DNA from 4 places in the Methylobacterium sp. J-001 genome. Region 2 is predicted to be linked to each of the others. Evidence: predicted binding sites of a transcription regulator. Region 2 holds the regulator's gene; each other region holds the start of a gene.
The links. Region 2 encodes PhoB, which activates phosphate uptake and scavenging genes when phosphate is short. Its sites were predicted from a motif close to TGTCATNNANCTGTCAT; they were not measured.
Positions count from the first base shown of each region.

Region 1: the regulator PhoB is predicted to act here: its motif matches at 1,728-1,744, upstream of MKK65_RS16700 (acid phosphatase).
Region 3: the regulator PhoB is predicted to act here: its motif matches at 1,596-1,612, upstream of phnC (phosphonate ABC transporter ATP-binding protein).
Region 4: the regulator PhoB is predicted to act here: its motif matches at 2,044-2,060, upstream of MKK65_RS28460 (inorganic phosphate transporter).

Region 1 is NZ_JAKSYN010000135.1:91,592-95,799, reverse strand. Features, by position in the region: gene MKK65_RS16705 (TonB-dependent siderophore receptor) at 1-597, opposite strand, end outside; gene MKK65_RS16700 (acid phosphatase) at 732-1,598, opposite strand; gene MKK65_RS16695 (hypothetical protein) at 1,798-2,361, shown strand; gene MKK65_RS16690 (hypothetical protein) at 2,358-2,801, shown strand; gene MKK65_RS16685 (alpha/beta fold hydrolase) at 2,870-3,727, opposite strand; gene dapD (2,3,4,5-tetrahydropyridine-2,6-dicarboxylate N-succinyltransferase) at 3,751-4,208, opposite strand, start outside.
Region 2 is NZ_JAKSYN010000115.1:73,356-77,563, forward strand. Features, by position in the region: gene pstB (phosphate ABC transporter ATP-binding protein PstB) at 1-582, shown strand, start outside; gene phoU (phosphate signaling complex protein PhoU) at 900-1,622, shown strand; gene phoB (phosphate regulon transcriptional regulator PhoB) at 1,787-2,482, shown strand; gene MKK65_RS12820 (protein-disulfide reductase DsbD family protein) at 2,500-4,208, opposite strand, start outside.
Region 3 is NZ_JAKSYN010000214.1:11,255-15,462, forward strand. Features, by position in the region: gene phnD (phosphonate ABC transporter substrate-binding protein) at 1-567, opposite strand, end outside; gene phnC (phosphonate ABC transporter ATP-binding protein) at 702-1,550, opposite strand; gene MKK65_RS28430 (winged helix-turn-helix transcriptional regulator) at 1,787-2,140, opposite strand; gene MKK65_RS28435 (nuclear transport factor 2 family protein) at 2,304-2,678, shown strand; gene MKK65_RS28440 (chloramphenicol acetyltransferase) at 2,886-3,518, opposite strand; gene MKK65_RS28445 (DUF1045 domain-containing protein) at 3,511-4,197, opposite strand.
Region 4 is NZ_JAKSYN010000214.1:18,356-22,563, forward strand. Features, by position in the region: gene MKK65_RS28455 (autotransporter domain-containing protein) at 1-1,579, opposite strand, end outside; gene MKK65_RS28460 (inorganic phosphate transporter) at 2,113-3,741, shown strand; gene MKK65_RS28465 (hypothetical protein) at 3,845-4,072, opposite strand; gene MKK65_RS28470 (MucR family transcriptional regulator) at 4,088-4,208, opposite strand, start outside.

The DNA of each region.
Region 1 (4,208 bases), on a different contig from region 2:
GACGATGCCGCCGGGAGAGCCGAGGCCGTAGAGCCCGGAGGCCGGCCCCCGCAGGATGGTCAGCGCCTCGGCGCCGTAGGGCTCGATGCGGGGGACAGCGAAGCCGACGCCCGTCTGGCGCAGGCCGTCGCGGAAGATACCATCGTAGGTCTCGGCGAAGCCGCGGATGTAGAACGAGTCCGCGCGGGGGTCGAAGCCGAAGACGTTGCTCGACACGCCCGGCGTGTAGGCCAGCGCCTGGTTCAGGCTCTGCACGTTGCGGTCGTTGAGCTGCTCACGGGTGACAACCGAGACCGATTGCGGAGTTTCGATCAGCGGTGTGTTGGTCTTGGTCGCGGTGGGGCTCACGCGCGCGACGTAGCCGGTGATCCCGGAGGGGCCGCCGCCGCCGCCGCTGGTGGCCGCGCTGTTGCCGTCGCCGCCGCTGACATTGGCGCCCCCGAAGCTGGCTCCGGCCGGGACCGTGGAGGCGGGTCGGGTGGCCTCCACGGAGATCTCGTTGAGCTGCACGGCACCCTGCGCAGCGGCCTGGGACGTGACGGCGGCGGTGGCCAGAGCCGTGGCGGTGACAAGTAACCCGAGGCGGGTGGAACGCATGGACGTGGAACCCTGAGATGCGCCGTTCCTTGGCGCTTCAATCACAGGATCAACCGTTCACGGGCTCTCGATCAAGCGGAAAACGTGTTTTAAATCACACACTTAGAAGTCTTCAAATCTGACATTATTCGTATTCAAAACTCTAGTGGAGGCTCGCGCAGGGCCTCCGCTTCGCGGGTGCAAACAGCCTGGTCGGGTGCTGCACCGCCTGCGGAGAGGGCGCCTCGCAGCTCGGTCCGGGCCTTGTCCAGATCGGCCCGGAAGCCTGGATCGCCCATCAGCGTGGCGAGGACCGAGGAGCCGGTGATCCGCCCGGCCGCGACGTCGCTGAGCCAGTGCACGCCGCAGACGACACGGCTCTCGCCGTAGGCCCGGCCCCGGGCCAGGATCGCGGTGGCTTTCTCGGGTACCAGGGAGGCCAGGATCAGCGCGTAGGCCCAGCCCTGGGTGGCGTGCCCGGACGGGTAGCTGAAGCTGTCGGTGAGCGCCTGGGTCCGCTGCACGCAGATCGGCGCCTCGTTGCCCACGAACGGGCGAAGCCGGCGGTAATGCACCTTCGGCCCCCGCGTCGCCCGGGCGAGGTCGAGCCGGGTGCGTTCCAGGAGGTGGAGCACCGCCGGCACCCGGGTCTGGTCGATCCGGGTGCCGAGCACGCAGGCGAAATTGTCGAGCACCGCGGACGCACCCTCCGACACGTCGTTGGCGGCGATCTCCCAGCGGGCGCTGCCCTTCAGGGCGCGGGTGCCGACGAAGGCCGCCCGGTCGGCCTTGTCGAGGGGCGCATCGTGGGCCGGTGGTGGTGGCAGGATCTGGATCGCATCGGGGCCCGCCGTCTCGGCCAGATAGGGTTTCACCGCCGGCTTGCCGGGCTTGAGCGTGTCGGCCCCCAACGATGGCGCCGCTTGCGGGTTCGCCGGTGCGGGGTGGGGCGTGTCCTCGGCGCGAACCGGAGTCGCGGCGATCAGGACGGCGAGGGCCGGCAGGGAGAGGGTGCGCAGCATCGGATCCGTAGCGGTTCGGGCGAAGGGGCGAGGACGAGGCGGGCCGCACCCGCAGACAAACGAACGGCTTGGCCGGACGGTTCAGTCCGCGCACAGGCCTCCGATCCTGTCCAGGGGCTCCCGTGACGGATGACAGACGGTTGACCCGGGCTGCCCGCCGCGCGAACGCTATGGCGTTTCCTTCCGGCTTCCCGACCGCATGGCCCAGCCCCTCGATCGCGCCCGCCTCCTGGAGGCCTTCGAAGCGCTCGGTGCCGACCTCGCTGAGCATGGGCGCTTCGTCGAACTCGCCGTCTATGGCGGCGGCGCGCTGATGCTGCAATTCGCATGGCGACGCGCCACTGAGGATGTCGATGCGGTTGTGCGGGCCGGCTACGACGAGGCGGTGCTCGCGCCTTCGGTGATCCGGGTCGCCGCGCGGATGGGGCTGGAGGCGGACTGGCTCAACGATGCCGTCGGCATGTTCACCCCGCTTGAGGAGGACGAAACCCTGTTCGCCGTGTCCGGCACGTATCCCACCGGTGGGACACCAGGACTTCGGACCGTCCTGGCTAGCCCTCCCTACCTCCTGGCGATGAAGTTGCACGCCTTGCAGAGCCTCGACCGCGGAGACCGAGACCTGAACGACGCGCGCGCCCTCGCGGCTCACCTGGGCTTAAGCGATGTGCAGGCGCTCGAGCGCCTCTATCGCTCGATCTATGGCGAGGACCCGTCGCCGGAGGTGCGAACTCGGTTTCCTGCGGTCATCAAGTCGGTGCCATGAGACCGCATTCCCTGGCGGAAGTCGTCGCGCGGGCGCGGGAGGACAGGGATTGGGAGCACCATCTGCGCGACTTCCTCGACGCCTTCTACGCCGCCGACGGCGACGTCACGCGGCAGGCGGGGTTCATCGCCGATGAGCCGGGTTTGCTCGGGCTTCCGGAGGCCGATGCGTTCCTGGGCGGGGCCGGGGAGCATCTGGCGCGGCGCTGGGGTTTGCGAATGCCCGCTTGGGTCCGGGCGGAGAGCCGGTATCTGACGACCGCCCTGTTCGTGCCCGACGACAAGGTCCTGCGGGGCTATCTCTTGTGCGTCAGCCCGGTGTCGTTCCGGACGCGGCTGATCTTCACAGGGCCGGACCCGCTCCAGCGCGCCCGCTTCCCCTACCATCGGGGCGTGATCACGATGCCGCCGGAACATGGGTTCCCGAAGGCGGAGCCCTGATGAGGCCAGGGCTCCGCCCTGGATCCGCAAAAGGTCCCGGACCTTTTGCGGATCCAGAAATTTGCCGGCTAAACCACCCGGATCGCGGCCGCCACCGCGGTGGGGAACTCCTCGTGCGGGCTGAGCGCCCCAGGGATCGCGACGCTCGTGACCTGGCCTTGGGCGATCAGCGCGTCCATCTCGGCGCCGGAGCGGCGCGGGGCCTTCTCGGGGCGCAGCACCAGGGTCGGCGGCAGGACGCCGCCGAACAGGTCCAGGAAGGCGGTGCGGTCGGCCACGGGGTCGAGGCCACCGGTGACGAAGGCGGCGGTGCCGAACCGGCCGTTCTGCTGGCGGGTGACCGCGTGCTTGGCGCGGATCACGTCCGGTGTGACGTGGGCCGGGTCCGCGTAGACATGAGCGCGCATCATCCGACCGATGATCGGCGGACTGATGTTGAGCCGGTAGAGGGCATCGCCGAGGATCGGCGCCTCCACGGCCCGGCGGATGCGGGGGAACCAGTGCGCGCGGCTCGGCATCGCGGTGGGCAGCGGCCCGCGCCAAGTCGGCGCGACCAGAACCAACCGCTCGAATGCCCGCGGGTGCCTGCGCGCTGCGGCGACCAAGTAGCCGGCTCCGTGGCCGGCCGCGACGCCGAGCGCGTAGGGGCCGGGGGCGGCGGCGAGCAGCGCATCCAGGAAGGCGTGCAGGGTGTCCGGACCGAGGGGGAGGCGGGTCCGCGGCCGGGCGCCGAAGCCCGGCCAGTCCGGCACCAGGCAGCGGTACTCCGAACCGAGGGCGCGGGCGAGATCGCGCATCTCGCCCCGGTCCGAGATCGTCGACAGGGCCGGCAGCAGGAGCGCATCGCGCCCCGTACCGATCACGTCGCAGAGGGTCGGCACCGGCCGGCCCGCTACGGTCAGGTCTAGATGCCGCGTCGTCTCCACCGGGCCACCCTCCCCTTCCACGCTTACGTGCGCAGCAGCTCGTTGATGGCGGTCTTCGAGCGGGTGCCGGCATCGACGCGCTTGACGATCACCGCGCAGTACAGGCCGGGGCCCGGGGTGCCGTCCGGCAGCGCCTTGCCGGGCATCGTGCCCGAGACCACCACGGAGTAGGGCGGCACGCGGCCGTACATGACCTCGCCGGTGGTGCGGTCGACGATCTTGGTCGAGGCGCCGATATAGACGCCCATGGACAGCACGCTGCCCTGGCCGACGATGACGCCCTCGGCCACCTCGGCGCGGGCGCCGATGAAGCAATCGTCCTCGATGATCACCGGGTTGGCCTGGAGCGGCTCGAGCACGCCGGCGATGCCGGCGCCTCCTGAGATGTGACAGTTCTTGCCCACCTGGGCGCAGGAGCCGATCGTCACCCAGGTGTCGACCATCGTGCCTTCGCCGACATGGGCACCGAGATTGACGAAGC
Region 2 (4,208 bases):
GAGCAGCGGGCGGAGGGTCAGATCCTGCTCGACGGCCAGAACGTGCTGGATCCGTCCGTCGATCTGAACGATCTGCGCGCGCGCATCGGCATGGTCTTCCAGAAGCCGACGCCGTTCCCGATGTCGATCTACGACAACGTCGCCTTCGGGCTGCGCCTTTACGAGAAGCTGCCGAAATCCGAACTCGACGGGCGGGTGGAGCAGGCTTTGCGCAAGTCCGCCCTCTGGGACGAGGTGAAGGACAAGCTGCGCCAGCCCGGCACCGGCCTCTCGGGCGGGCAGCAGCAGCGCCTGTGCATCGCCCGCACCGTGGCCCAGAGCCCGGAGGTGATCCTGTTCGACGAGCCGACTTCGGCGCTGGACCCGATTTCCACGGGGCGCATCGAGGAGCTGATCGAGCAGCTGCGCGACGAGTTCACCATCGTGATCGTCACGCATAATATGCAGCAGGCGGCCCGCATCTCGCAGTTCACCGCCTTCATGTATCTGGGTGAATTGATCGAATTCGGCCCCACCAATCGGATGTTCATGAACCCTGTGGAGCAGCGCACCCAGGACTACATCACCGGCCGCTTCGGCTGAAGCATTCGACCGACAATTGAACACGGCTCATACGCAGCGCTGTGAGCCGCCATCAAGATGAGGAGGCGCGCCTGATCGTAAGATCGCCAGGCGCGACTTCGGAACAAGCCTCGTTGATACGGGAACATCGGCGGAGGCTGCCTGCTTGTCGATGCGTGTTGATTTCAGGGTGCGGATCCTGACCTCTCCGCATCATGTTCTCGACTGTGACAGGGACTGGGTACCGGGGAACGCGCCGCGGTATCCGTGATCGTAGCAGCGGGTTTCCGCCAGACCTCGCGGATCAAGGTTTGCGGGACGCCATCGAAGGATCCACCATGCCGGGCCATATCGTCAGCTCCTACGACACCGATCTGGATGACCTGCGCCGCTCGATCTCCGAGATGGGCGGCGTGGCCGAGAAGATGGCCGCCGAGGCAACCGACGCCCTGGTCCGCCGGGACGACACCCTCGCGCAAGCGGTGATCCTCGCCGACAAGCGTCTCGACGCGCTCCAGCGCGACATCGAGGAGCGGGCGGTGCTGCTCATCGCCCGGCGCCAGCCGCTGGCGATCGACCTACGCGAGACCATCTCGGCGATCCGCGTTTCCGGCGACTTGGAGCGGATCGGGGATCTCGCCAAGAACGTCGCCAAACGCGTCGTCGCGATCTCGGATCAGGCGCCCGCGCAGAAGATCGTCCTCGGCGTGCGCCACATGAGCGACCTCGCCGAGGCGCAGCTCAAAGATATCCTCGACGCTTATGCGAGCCGTGACGTCAAAGCGGCCTACGATGTCTGGGAGCGGGACGGGGAGATCGATGCGCTGTACAATTCACTGTTCCGCGAACTCCTGACCTACATGATGGAGGATCCGCGCAATATCTCGTTCTGCACGCATCTCCTGTTTTGCGCCAAGAACGTCGAGCGGATCGGAGACCACACCACCAATATCGCCGAGACGATCCACTATCTCGCAACCGGTGAGACGCTGGCCGGAGAGCGCCCGAAGAACGACGCGTCGAACTACGCGACGGTCGGTCCCGCCGCCACGGCCCCGTAACGCGGGGACCATGCAGCACACGATGCGGCCTGGGGGCAGAATGCGATGAGTGGCGCACGCGGGTTGAGGGATCGCGGCGTCTGTCGCACCATCTGCCTGCGCGCGCCATCCAACGCGGACGAGCCGTCCGGTGCCGTCTACGGAACAGGTTATCGAACGTGAGCATGCAAGTCCTGATCGTCGAGGACGAGGAGGCCCTGACCACCCTGCTGCGGTACAACCTTGAGGCCGAGGGCTTCCTGGTGGATTCAGCCGCGCGCGGCGACGATGCTGAGCTGCTCCTGGCCGAGCGCACGCCTGATCTCGTCCTGCTCGACTGGATGCTGCCGGGCCTCTCGGGGATCGAGCTGTGTCGCCGCATCCGGGCCCGGCGCGAGACCGAGCGGCTGCCGGTCATCATGCTCACCGCCCGGGGCGAAGAGGGCGATCGTGTCCGCGGCCTCGGTACGGGCGCGGACGATTACATCGTCAAGCCGTTCTCGGTCCCTGAGCTGCTCGCTCGGGTGCGGGCGCTGCTGCGCCGGGCCAAGCCGGCCCATGTCGCGGACCGGCTGGCAGCCGGCGATATCGAGCTCGACCGCACCGGCCACCGGGTCCGCCGCGCCGGCGAGGAGCTTCATCTCGGACCGACCGAGTTCCGCCTGCTCGAATTTCTGATGCTGGCGCCCGGCCGGGTCTTCTCCCGCGAGCAGCTCCTCGATGGTGTCTGGGGGCACGACGTCTATATCGACGAGCGCACCGTGGATGTGCATGTCGGGCGCCTGCGCAAGGCCCTCAATGCTCCGCGGCAGGCCGACCCGATCCGCACGGTGCGGGGCTCGGGCTACGCCTTCGACGAGACATTCTCGCTGGAAGCCTAGCTGCGCTCAGGGACAATTCAGCGGGTCAGAGCCGCGCTCTTGCCCGCGGCCGGCACCGTCTCCAGGGCTGACAGAACCGTCCCCTCGGTGAGGATCTGCGGCAGCACCTGCGGCTCGCCGCTTCCCGCGTAAAGCAGGTAGAGCGGCACGCCGCTGCGCCCGTGCTTCTCCAGGAGGCGGGTGATCTCGGGATTCTGGTTGGTCCAGTCGCCCTTCAGGTAGGTAACACCCCGGTCGGCCATCGCTTGTCGCACCGCCTTCGTCGAGAGCGATGTCGTCTCGTTGACCGCGCAGGTGATGCACCAGGCGGCGGTCATGTTCACGAAGACCGGCCGGCGCTCGTTCACCAGGGCATCGAGGCGGGCCTGGGTGAACGGCTCGACGCCGTTGGCGGCAGCCTGGGCGGGGGCAGCGGCTCGCTCGTGGCCGAGGCTCAGCGTCAGGGCGGCGACCGCCAGGATCGTCAGCACCGCAAGACCCTGAGCGATCCGCCCGGCCCGGGGGGCCGCGGCGTGTCCGTGCTCCCAGGCCCAGGCGGCAAAGCCCACCAGGACGAGGCCGAACAGCCCGGCGAGCAGCCCCTGCGGCCCCACCTGCTGCGCCAGGACCCAGACCAGCCAAGCCACCGTAGCGTAGACCGGGAAGGCCAGGACCTGCTTCAGGGTCTCCATCCACGCGCCCGGACGTGGCAGCGCCCGCAGGGCCGGCGGCCACAGGGTGAGCGCCAGGAACGGTAAGGCGAGGCCCAATCCGAGACTGGCAAACACGGCAAGCGCGACGCCGGCGCTCTGGGTCAGGGCGAAGCCCACTGCCGAACCCATGAACGGCGCCGTGCAGGGCGTCGCCACCAGGGTCGCAAGCACGCCCGTGAAGAACGATCCACTCAGACCGGAGCGCCGGGCCAGCCCGTCGCCAAGGCCGGCGAGCCGGCCGCCGAGATGGACCACGCCGGATAGGCTGAGGCCCATGGCCAGGAGCAGGTAGGCGAGCCCGGCCACCACGGCGGGCGATTGCAGCTGAAAACCCCAGCCGATCGCCGCCCCGCCGCCCTTCAAGGCGAGCAGCAGGCCGGCCAGCCCGAGGAAACTGACCAGCACGCCGGCCGTATAGGCGAGACCGTGCAGCCGCAGGCGGGCGGGACTCTCGCCCGCATGCCGCAGGAGGCCGAGCACCTTGATCGATAGGACCGGGAAGACGCAGGGCATCAGGTTGAGGATCAGGCCGCCGAGGAAGGCGAGCCCTGCCGCGGTAGCGAGGGTCAGGACGTCGAAGGCAGGGGCGGGCGGCGGCGGAGTCGCGGTTTCGGACGCCGTCGCCGGAGCCGGCAGCACCGGCTCGTCGCCATACGCGAAGGCGAGGCGGTGGCTACCGACGCCCGTCGCTTCCTCGACGGTCAGCACGCCGGGCAGGGCGGCCGGTGCCGGCTCAGCCGGATTGCTTCGGGCGAGGGTGAGATGCAGGCCGGATGCGTCGACCGTCATCACCTGGGCGGCGGCATTGTCGATCGCGGTCTCGGAATAGGGGAAGAAGGACGCGCCCTTGATCGTCTCGGGCTTGAGGCCGGTGGCGGCGAAATCGAGCTGCAGCGTATCGCCCTGGCTCGAGAGGCGCAGTGGCCAGAGCGCCGGTGCGGGCAGGGCGGCCCGGGCGCGCTCGAACAAAGCGGTCTGGCCGGCATCCGGCCGGGGCTCGCCCACCGGCAGGACCAGGGCGAGATCGGCGGAGC
Region 3 (4,208 bases), on a different contig from region 2:
GGTCAGCGCCAGCACGGCGTTCTCGTGACTGCCGGCGAAGAGGACCTTGCCGAAATGCTTGTCCACGTCGTAGCCGGCCCGCTTCAGGAAGAAGCGCGGCGCCTGGTTGCCTGAGGTGGAGTTCGGGTCGACGAGGGCGAGGTTCTTGCCCTTGAGGTCATCGACGCTTTTGTACGGGCTGGAGGCCAGCACGTAGAGCACCGAGTAATAGCCCGAGGCGCCGGTCTCGTGCTGCGGGTTCACGAGCGGCTCGATCTTCACGCCGGTCATCACGGCCCGGGAGAACGAGACGGCGCCGTAGAACGCGATCTGGATGTTGCCGGCCCGCTGGCCCTCGATCACGGCAGCGTAGTCGCTGGCGACCCGCAGCTTCACCGGCACGCCGATCGTCTTGGTCAGGTAATCCGCCAGGGGGGCATAGCGGTCGTTGGTGCCGCTGGCGTTCTCCATCGGGATGACCGCCAGGGTTAGCTCGGGATACTTGGCCTTCCAGTCCTGGGCCGTGGCCGGCAGGCCGAGGAGGGTGAACGCCGCCGCGGCGGCGGCAAGGGTGCGTCGGGTGATCATCGTGTGGTCCTCAAAGTGGTCTCGGGCGCGGAATTGGCCGGCCGCGCGCTCGGCGCATCCGATCCGGTCAGGCGTTTCCGTCCGTTGTTGTTGGGAGCCTCAAGCACAGTGCACCGGTGACCGGCGCCAATGGCTCAGACGCCGATGGCAGCCTCGCGGATGGGCTGAGCCGGCACGAGGCCGGGCAGCCCTGGCATGGCGGCCCGCTGCTCCGCCTCGCGCGCCGCGGAATCGTCGAGCACCTCACCGGCCTCCAGACCGTAGAGGCGGCGCGCCACGTCCTCGGTGAGGTCGAACGGGCCGCCCTCGAACACCACCCGGCCGGCGGCGAGCCCGACGAGGCGGTCGCAATAGGCGCGGGCGAGGTCCAGGGAGTGCAGGTTGCACAGCACGGTGATGCCGTAGCGCCGGTTCACGGCGGCCAGGGCATCCATCACCAGGCGGGTGTTGCGCGGGTCCAGTGAGGCCACCGGCTCGTCGGCCAGCAGGATCTCGGGCTCCTGCACGAGCGCGCGGGCGATGGCGACGCGCTGCTGTTGCCCGCCCGACAGGCCATCGGCCCGCTGGCCGGCGAATTCGCCCATATCGAAGCTTTCCAGGGCGGCGAGCGCCATGGCCCGGTCCTCGTCCGACCACATCCGGAGCAGGGCGCGGTGGGTCGGCACGTGGCTGAGGCGGCCCATCAGCACGTTGGTCATCACGTCGAGGCGGCCGACCAAGTTGAATTGCTGGAAGATCATGGCGCAGCGGGTGCGCCATTCCCGCAGGGGCCGGCCCGTCAGGCCGGTGACATCGCGCCCGTCATAGAGGATGCGTCCGGAACTCGGGTCGGCCAGGCGGTTGATCAGACGCAACAAGGTCGATTTGCCGGCTCCGGACCGACCGATGACGCCGACGAAGCTGCCCCGCTCGATCTTCAGTGAAACGCCGTCGACGGCACGGCGGCCGCTGTATTGACGTGTCAGGTCTTCGACGACGAGCATAAATATCGGTCCGCTGCGGAATGGGCGCAGCTAAACGCCTCTTCGGCGACAATTGGATGACGAATACAATTCCTTTTATTTAGTCGGCGCACAAATCTGGTGTCGTGGCGCCTGGACAACCGGCGGCGCGACGGCGTCTTCCGTCGCGACGGTCCGACGGGGCTTGCGCAGCCAAACGCTGCATCTGTGTCGGCGCTGTCCACGGAGCCCCGCAGGGACCTCGCGCCCGCGTCCCCTCAGGCGGCGTCCGGTACCGACGCAACCCCGTGGGTTTCACCCCAAGTCTTGAGCGCCATGATCACGGGCCCGAGCGTCCGGCCGCGGGCGGTCAGGCTGTACTCAACCTTGGGCGGGACCTGAGGATAGATTGTCCGATCGACGAGCCCGTCCGCCTCCAAATCCCGTAGCTGGTTGGTGAGCATCCGCTGCGTGCAGTTTTGCAAGATCCGTCGCAACGCACCGAAGCGCATCGGACCCGCCAGCAAATGAAAGAGGATCACGCCCTTCCATTTTCCGTCGATCAACTGAAGTGTCGCTTCGACCGGGCAGCCGGGCCCGCAATCCAGACGCGAATGACGAGTGCGCGCCATAGTGGTATCCTTATCGACACTATCTGCTGTTCATGTGCGTTCTTGCGCAGGACGGCACGATACCTATCCTGTCTCTCATTCAGCAAGTCGAAGAACAGGACGCGTCCCGCGTGCTGTCAGGCTTCCGCTGCGGAAGCCATCGACGGCAAGACTGGAGATGACGATGGACAGCGGCGCACTGAGAATCGTGCAGGACTGGTACCGGACCGGAAATCCCGATCTGTTGTCGCCGGACATCGAATGGCGGGTGCTGGAGAGCTTTCCTGCGGGCGGGATCTATCGTGGGCGGGACGACGTCATCGGTCGCTTCTTTCCATCCGTGAAGGCGCATTTCAGCGCCTACGAAACACATCCGAAGACATTCATGGCCGACGGCGAAACCGTCATCACGACCGGCCTCTATCGCATTTCCAGCCCGTCCGGCGTTCCCGGCGAAGCGGATTTCGCGCATGTTTGGACGGTCCGCGACGCATCCCTCGTGGCATTCCGGCAGATCGCGGACACCGCCGCGATCAACGCGCGATCAATGCGCGCTTAGGAGGATGCTGATGTCGGAGCGTCCTGATCTTGGGCGTGGCTCGCATCGAACCCCTGGATGATCGGCTCCCGATCGCTCCGGAAGATGCACGGATGGGAACGATCAGCCGAAGCCTGAGACGGGTTTTCTAAGTCCGCTGCCGCTCGCGCGTTCCGCCTCGAGGACAGACCGTGCGTCGCCTTGGCGTACGCTCGACATGGCGGAGCGCTACGCTCCCGCCCAGCTCGCGTACCGCTCCAGAAATTCTTCGATGCGAAGCGCGCGGAAGTCCGGAAGCGCCCGGCGCAGGCGCTCGTGGTCCCAATCCCACCAGGCGAGACGCTCCAGCCGCTCGGCGATCGGCTCGGGAAAGCGGCGGCGCACCGGCCGGGCCGGATTGCCGACGACGATCGTGTAGGCCGGGACATCCCGCGTGACGATCGCCCCCGCCCCCACCACCGCGCCGGTGCCGATGGTTCGGCCTGGCAGGACCACCACGCCGTGGCCGATCCAGACGTCATGGCCGATGGTCACCGGGCTCGCCCGGCGGCGCGCGAAGAAGGCATCCTCATCCGCCTCCTCGGGCCAGTAGGCATGGGCGCGGTAGGTAAAATGCGCTTGGCTTGCGCGCTCCATCGGGTGGTTGCCCGGGTTGATCCGCACGCTGGCGGCAATCGAGCAGAACTTGCCGATGGTGGTGTAGATCACCTCGCCATCCTGGGCGATGTAGGAATAATCGTCGAGGACGCTTTCGGTCAGGCGCGTGCGCGGGCCGATCTCGGTGTAGCGGCCGAGATGGCACTCGACGATCCGGGCGCTCGGATCGATTGCGGGAGCGAGGCCGAGATGCGGCTCAGCCATGGTCGCCCCCGAAGGGCAGGCGCGCGAGGAGCCGGAACGGCTCGGACCCGTCCTGGGACAGGAGGTACACGGCATCGATCACCGCGGGCGCCGGCCTCGAGGCCGCGTAGGCTTCGGTCAGGCGTCTGAGCCAGGCGGCGCGGTCGGGCTCCGGCAGGGCGTCGGTCAGCGTCATGTGGAACCGGAAGGCTTCGAAGACATACGGGTAACCCCAGCGGGCCAGCAGCGCGCGGCCGCGGGGATCGAGGCGCTCGGGGCGACGCTTGGCGCGCTCGGCCTCCGAGAGCGGTGACCGCAGCGGGTCGAGGGCGGCGACGCATTCGGCGGCGAGCAGCCCGAGTTCCGGCGGCGGGGCTTCGGGCACCAGGGCGAGGAACGGCCCGAGCGCGGCGACGACCAGCGGGCCCAGCGCCACCGGCGGGTGCCCGGCCGCAAGGTCCCGGGCCATGGCGAGAAGGTCGTCCTCCTCGGCCGCCGGGGCGAGGCGCAGCGGCGCCTTGAGGGTCGCGTGGAAGCCGTAGATCCGGGCGCCCGTCGTGACGGCGGCGAGATCGCCGAGCCCGTCCGGATGCGGGACCGGGGCACCGGCGGCATTGTCGTAGCCGAGCACGGCGTTGCCGAAGGCCGCGAGGCCCGAGCCGGGCGCGGGGAGCCAGTAGAGGGCGTAGCGGCGCGTCATGTCCCGGTCTC
Region 4 (4,208 bases), on a different contig from region 2:
TCCCACCGACGGAGCCCGAACCGCCGAGCAGACCGCCGGCATTGACCGAGACGGTGCCGGCGATGGTGCCATTGGCGTAGAGCGCGCCGCCCTGGCCGATGCCGACATCGATGCCGAGGCGGTCGCTCGTGTCCATCCGCAGGGTGCCGGTGACGTTCCCGAAATATCCGGCGGCGGAATACAGGTCGATGCGGCTCCAGTAGCTCAGCGGGCTGCCGTAGAAGGCGGCGAGCGCGTTGGTCTCGGTGTTGACCACGATCTGGTTGATCGTCTCGGTCGCAAGCTGGCCGTAGAGGCCGCCGTTCGGCGCGAGCGTGCGGGCGGCCGAAGTCGATCCGCCGTAGAGGGGCGCGAGCAGGATCGAGGCGTCCGGCCCGCCCGCGGGGGCGGCCTCGCGCGGGGCCTGGGCGAAGGTGAGGGTCGGCAGGCCGTAGGTCAGGCGGGCCTGGTAGGCGGCCTGGTTGGCGGCAGAGGGGACATAGGGATTGCCGGCCATGTTGGCGGCGCTGCCGGCGCAGGCCGCGACGGTGTTGCCGCACTGGGCGGCGAGGTAGGCCTGAAGCTGGCCCTGGGCCTGGACGAACTGGCTCGGCATGTTGATCGCCCGCCCGGTCATCGCCGCGTTGTTGATGTAGGCCGGGTTGGTGAAGGCTTGCGCGAGGTCGTAGGCGGCGAGCGCGCGGCTGCCGATCACGTCGAGCGGGTAGTGCACGCCGAGGACGATACGGCTCTCGCCGTACTCGGACGCGCGCAGCAGCAGGCTCTGGTATTGCTGCGGCACCAGCATCGCCAGCAGATAGCCGCTCGTATACGCGTAGGTGGTGTGCCCGCTCGGGAAGGACGGGTTGGTGGCGATGCCGTTGAGCGCCGTCGGGTCGAAGGCATTGAAGCGGCTCGGCGCGACCTGAACGGGCCGGGAGGATCCATAGACGTCCTGGCCGGCTTGCGTGTTCGTGACGCCGTAGCCGAGGTCGTAGACGCTGTTGATGGTGTTGGGCAGGCCGTTGGCTCTGGGCAGGCTATAGCCCGCCGGCGCAACGGCGGGTGTCGCCACGTAGTTGGCCGGTGTCACGCTCGGGTTGTTGGCCGCGCCGTTGGCAAAGTAGTTCTTGGCGACGCCCAGGTTGTTGCCCGTGAACGTGTTGGCATCGACCAGCAGATTGATCACGCTGCCGAGCGCGCCGTTGGTGCCCTGGGCGAGGCCACGCTGGAAGATCGGCCCGAGCTGCGGGCCGAGACCGCCGATGCGCTGCTGCGGGACGCGGCCGTTGATCGGATTCTGGCCGGGGAGGCCGCCGCCGATATTGGCGGCAACGCCATAAGAGCCGAGCCCTACCGAGGACAGGTTGTTGCTGGCCGACGCCAGGAGGTTCTTGTCGCTGATCGCCAATTGCTGCCGGGCGAGCCCGGCGCCGTTATTCAGCACGGCTGTCTGCGCCAGGTTCAAGTCCAGCGTCGCCTGCCCGGCCGCCGTCGCATTGAGCGACAGGAACGGGGCCAGCAGATTGAGGACGTTGACATCCGATGCAGTCGTGTTGGCGGTCTGCGCCTGCACACCCGAACTATATGCAGCGACCATCAAGGTCGCGATCGAGACCCCGTAGCAAAGTTTCATTCCCGGCCCCCAAGCCTGCGGCCATTCGGCCTGCGGCGGGTGATTTAGCGGAAACGACACGGTCGCATGCGTCATAATGAAGTCATAATAACTTGAATCGTCAATTGTATCCCACTTGCAACAGATCCATATCTTAGCCGGCACAAATCTGTTGTGACTCTTACCGGCAATACCCTAAGCATCGATCTGAAATCCGGCCAAAAAATCTTCCCGCGCGGCGCCTGGCGCAACGCGAATCCTTCGTTTCAGGCTCGCACGATCCGCGGTTGGATGTCTGATTTCGGCACACGGACTGGCCGGCGCCCGATCAGTAAATACCTGGGCCCAAGGCTTTGGGAAGACGGACTAGACCTCGTCCCAATTAATATCTTCGGATCATTTGCAGAAGACGAACGAATATAATGCTTCGTCGAATCCGACCTGTAAAACGTCACTGAACCGTCATCCCGCAATCCTAATCCCGCCTCGCTTCCGAAGACGAGTCAACGCGAGGGCCCATGTCCGATTCCGCCGTAATGTCGCCGCCCATAACGAGAGTCAGGCCCGAAGGCAGTCCGCGCCTCGAATCCGGGACGCCGATGGCCGGCGTGATCGCCTTCCTGTCGGTGCTGGTGGCCGGCCTCGGCTACGCGGTGGTGAGCCTCGTCACCGACATGAACGCGGTCGGCGAAGCGCCCCTGGCCTACGGAGCCTTCGCGCTGCTCGGGCTGGCCCTTCTGATCGCCCTCGCCTTCGAGTTCGTGAACGGATTCCACGACACCGCCAACGCCGTGGCGACGGTGATCTACACCCATTCGATGCCGCCGCTGGTGGCGGTGGTCTGGTCGGGTTTCTTCAACTTCCTGGGGGTGATGCTGTCCTCCGGCGCGGTGGCCTACGCCATCGTCACCCTGCTGCCGGTGGAGCTGATCCTGCATGTCGGCTCGGGGGCCGGCTACGCGATGATCTTCGCGCTGCTGCTCGCCGCCATCATCTGGAATCTCGGGACCTGGGCCTTCGGCCTGCCCAATTCCTCGTCGCACGCGCTGATCGGCTCGGTGATCGGCGTCGGCCTCGCCAACCAGCTGATGAACGGCGGCACCCGCACCGCCGGGGTGGATTGGAACCAGGTGCTCAACGTCTTCAAGGCCCTGCTGTTCTCGCCCGTCTGCGGCTTCGTGCTCGCGGCGCTGCTGCTGCTCGCGCTGAAATTCGCGGTGCGGCGCAAGGACCTCTACGAGGCCCCCCAGAGCGAGGCGCCGCCGCCGGTGTGGATCCGCGGCATCCTGATCCTGACCTGCACCCTGGTGTCGTTCTTCCACGGCGGCAATGACGGGCAGAAGGGCATGGGCCTGATCATGCTGATCCTGATCGGCGCCGCCCCGACGGCCTACGCGCTCAACCGGACCATGTCGGATTCCACGACCCCGGCCTTCATCCAGACCTCGATGGCGGCGAGCCAAGTCTTCTCCACCCGGGCCGGCGAGACGGCCCTGCCGGAAGTTGCGCAGGCCCGCGACACGGTGACGGACGCGCTGAAGTCCAAGGATCTGAACAAGCCGCCGGTCTACGCCGCGCTCGCCGCGCTCTCGACCGGCATCGCCACCAGCGTGAAGAACTACGGCGCGATCCGCACGGTGCCGGCCGCCCAGACGGAGAACATGCGCAGCGACATGTACCTCGCCGCCGACGCGGTGCGGCTGCTGCCGGCCGCCGGGGCCGATCTGTCGGAGGCCGAGAAGGCGACCCTGAAGAGCTATACCGGGCTGCTCAACGACGGCACCCGCTATATTCCGGGCTGGGTGAAGGTCTGCGTCGCGCTGGCGCTCGGCCTCGGCACGATGGTGGGCTGGAAGCGCATCGTCGTGACGGTGGGCGAGCGGATCGGCAAGACCCACCTCACCTACGCCCAGGGCGCGTCGGCCGAGATCGTCGCCGCGGGCACGATCGGGCTCGCCGAGTTGTACGGCCTGCCGGTCTCGACCACGCATATCCTGTCGTCGGGCGTCGCCGGCACGATGGCGGCCAACGGCTCGGGCCTGCAGATGGCCACGGTGCGCAACATGGCGCTCGCCTGGGTGCTGACCCTGCCGGCCGCCATCACCCTGGCGGCGGTGCTGTTCTACATCCTGCGCTACGTGTTCTGACGCGGCAATCCCGCCCCCCGGGCGGGCGTTCAGACAGGCAGGGCCGTTTCCGCGATCGGCGGAAGCGGCCCTGTCGCTTTCAGTCCCGGCTATTCGGGACGTCTCAGGGGCGCGCCATGGCGCGCACATAGGCCAGACAGGTCCGGCGTGCGGCGACGGTCTCGATCGCCATGAAGGCCGTCACGAGGTCCGCCGCCTGGACCACGATCTCACTCGGTTCCGGCTCATCCGGGAAGAATGCGGCGACCGGCAGGTGGAGCGTATCGGCGATGCGGTCCAGGATCGCCGCGGAGCGGTCCATCTCGGAAAGCCCATGGACAGGCCGGGTCATGGCGCAGGCCATCGCTCAACCGACCTGGTTGCCGAGCTGGATCGCCCGGGCAATCTCGGAGCGCCGCGCGGCGTAGCCCGGAGCGACCATCGGATAATCGGCGGGCAGGCCGAACTTGGCCCGGTAGCGCTCGGGC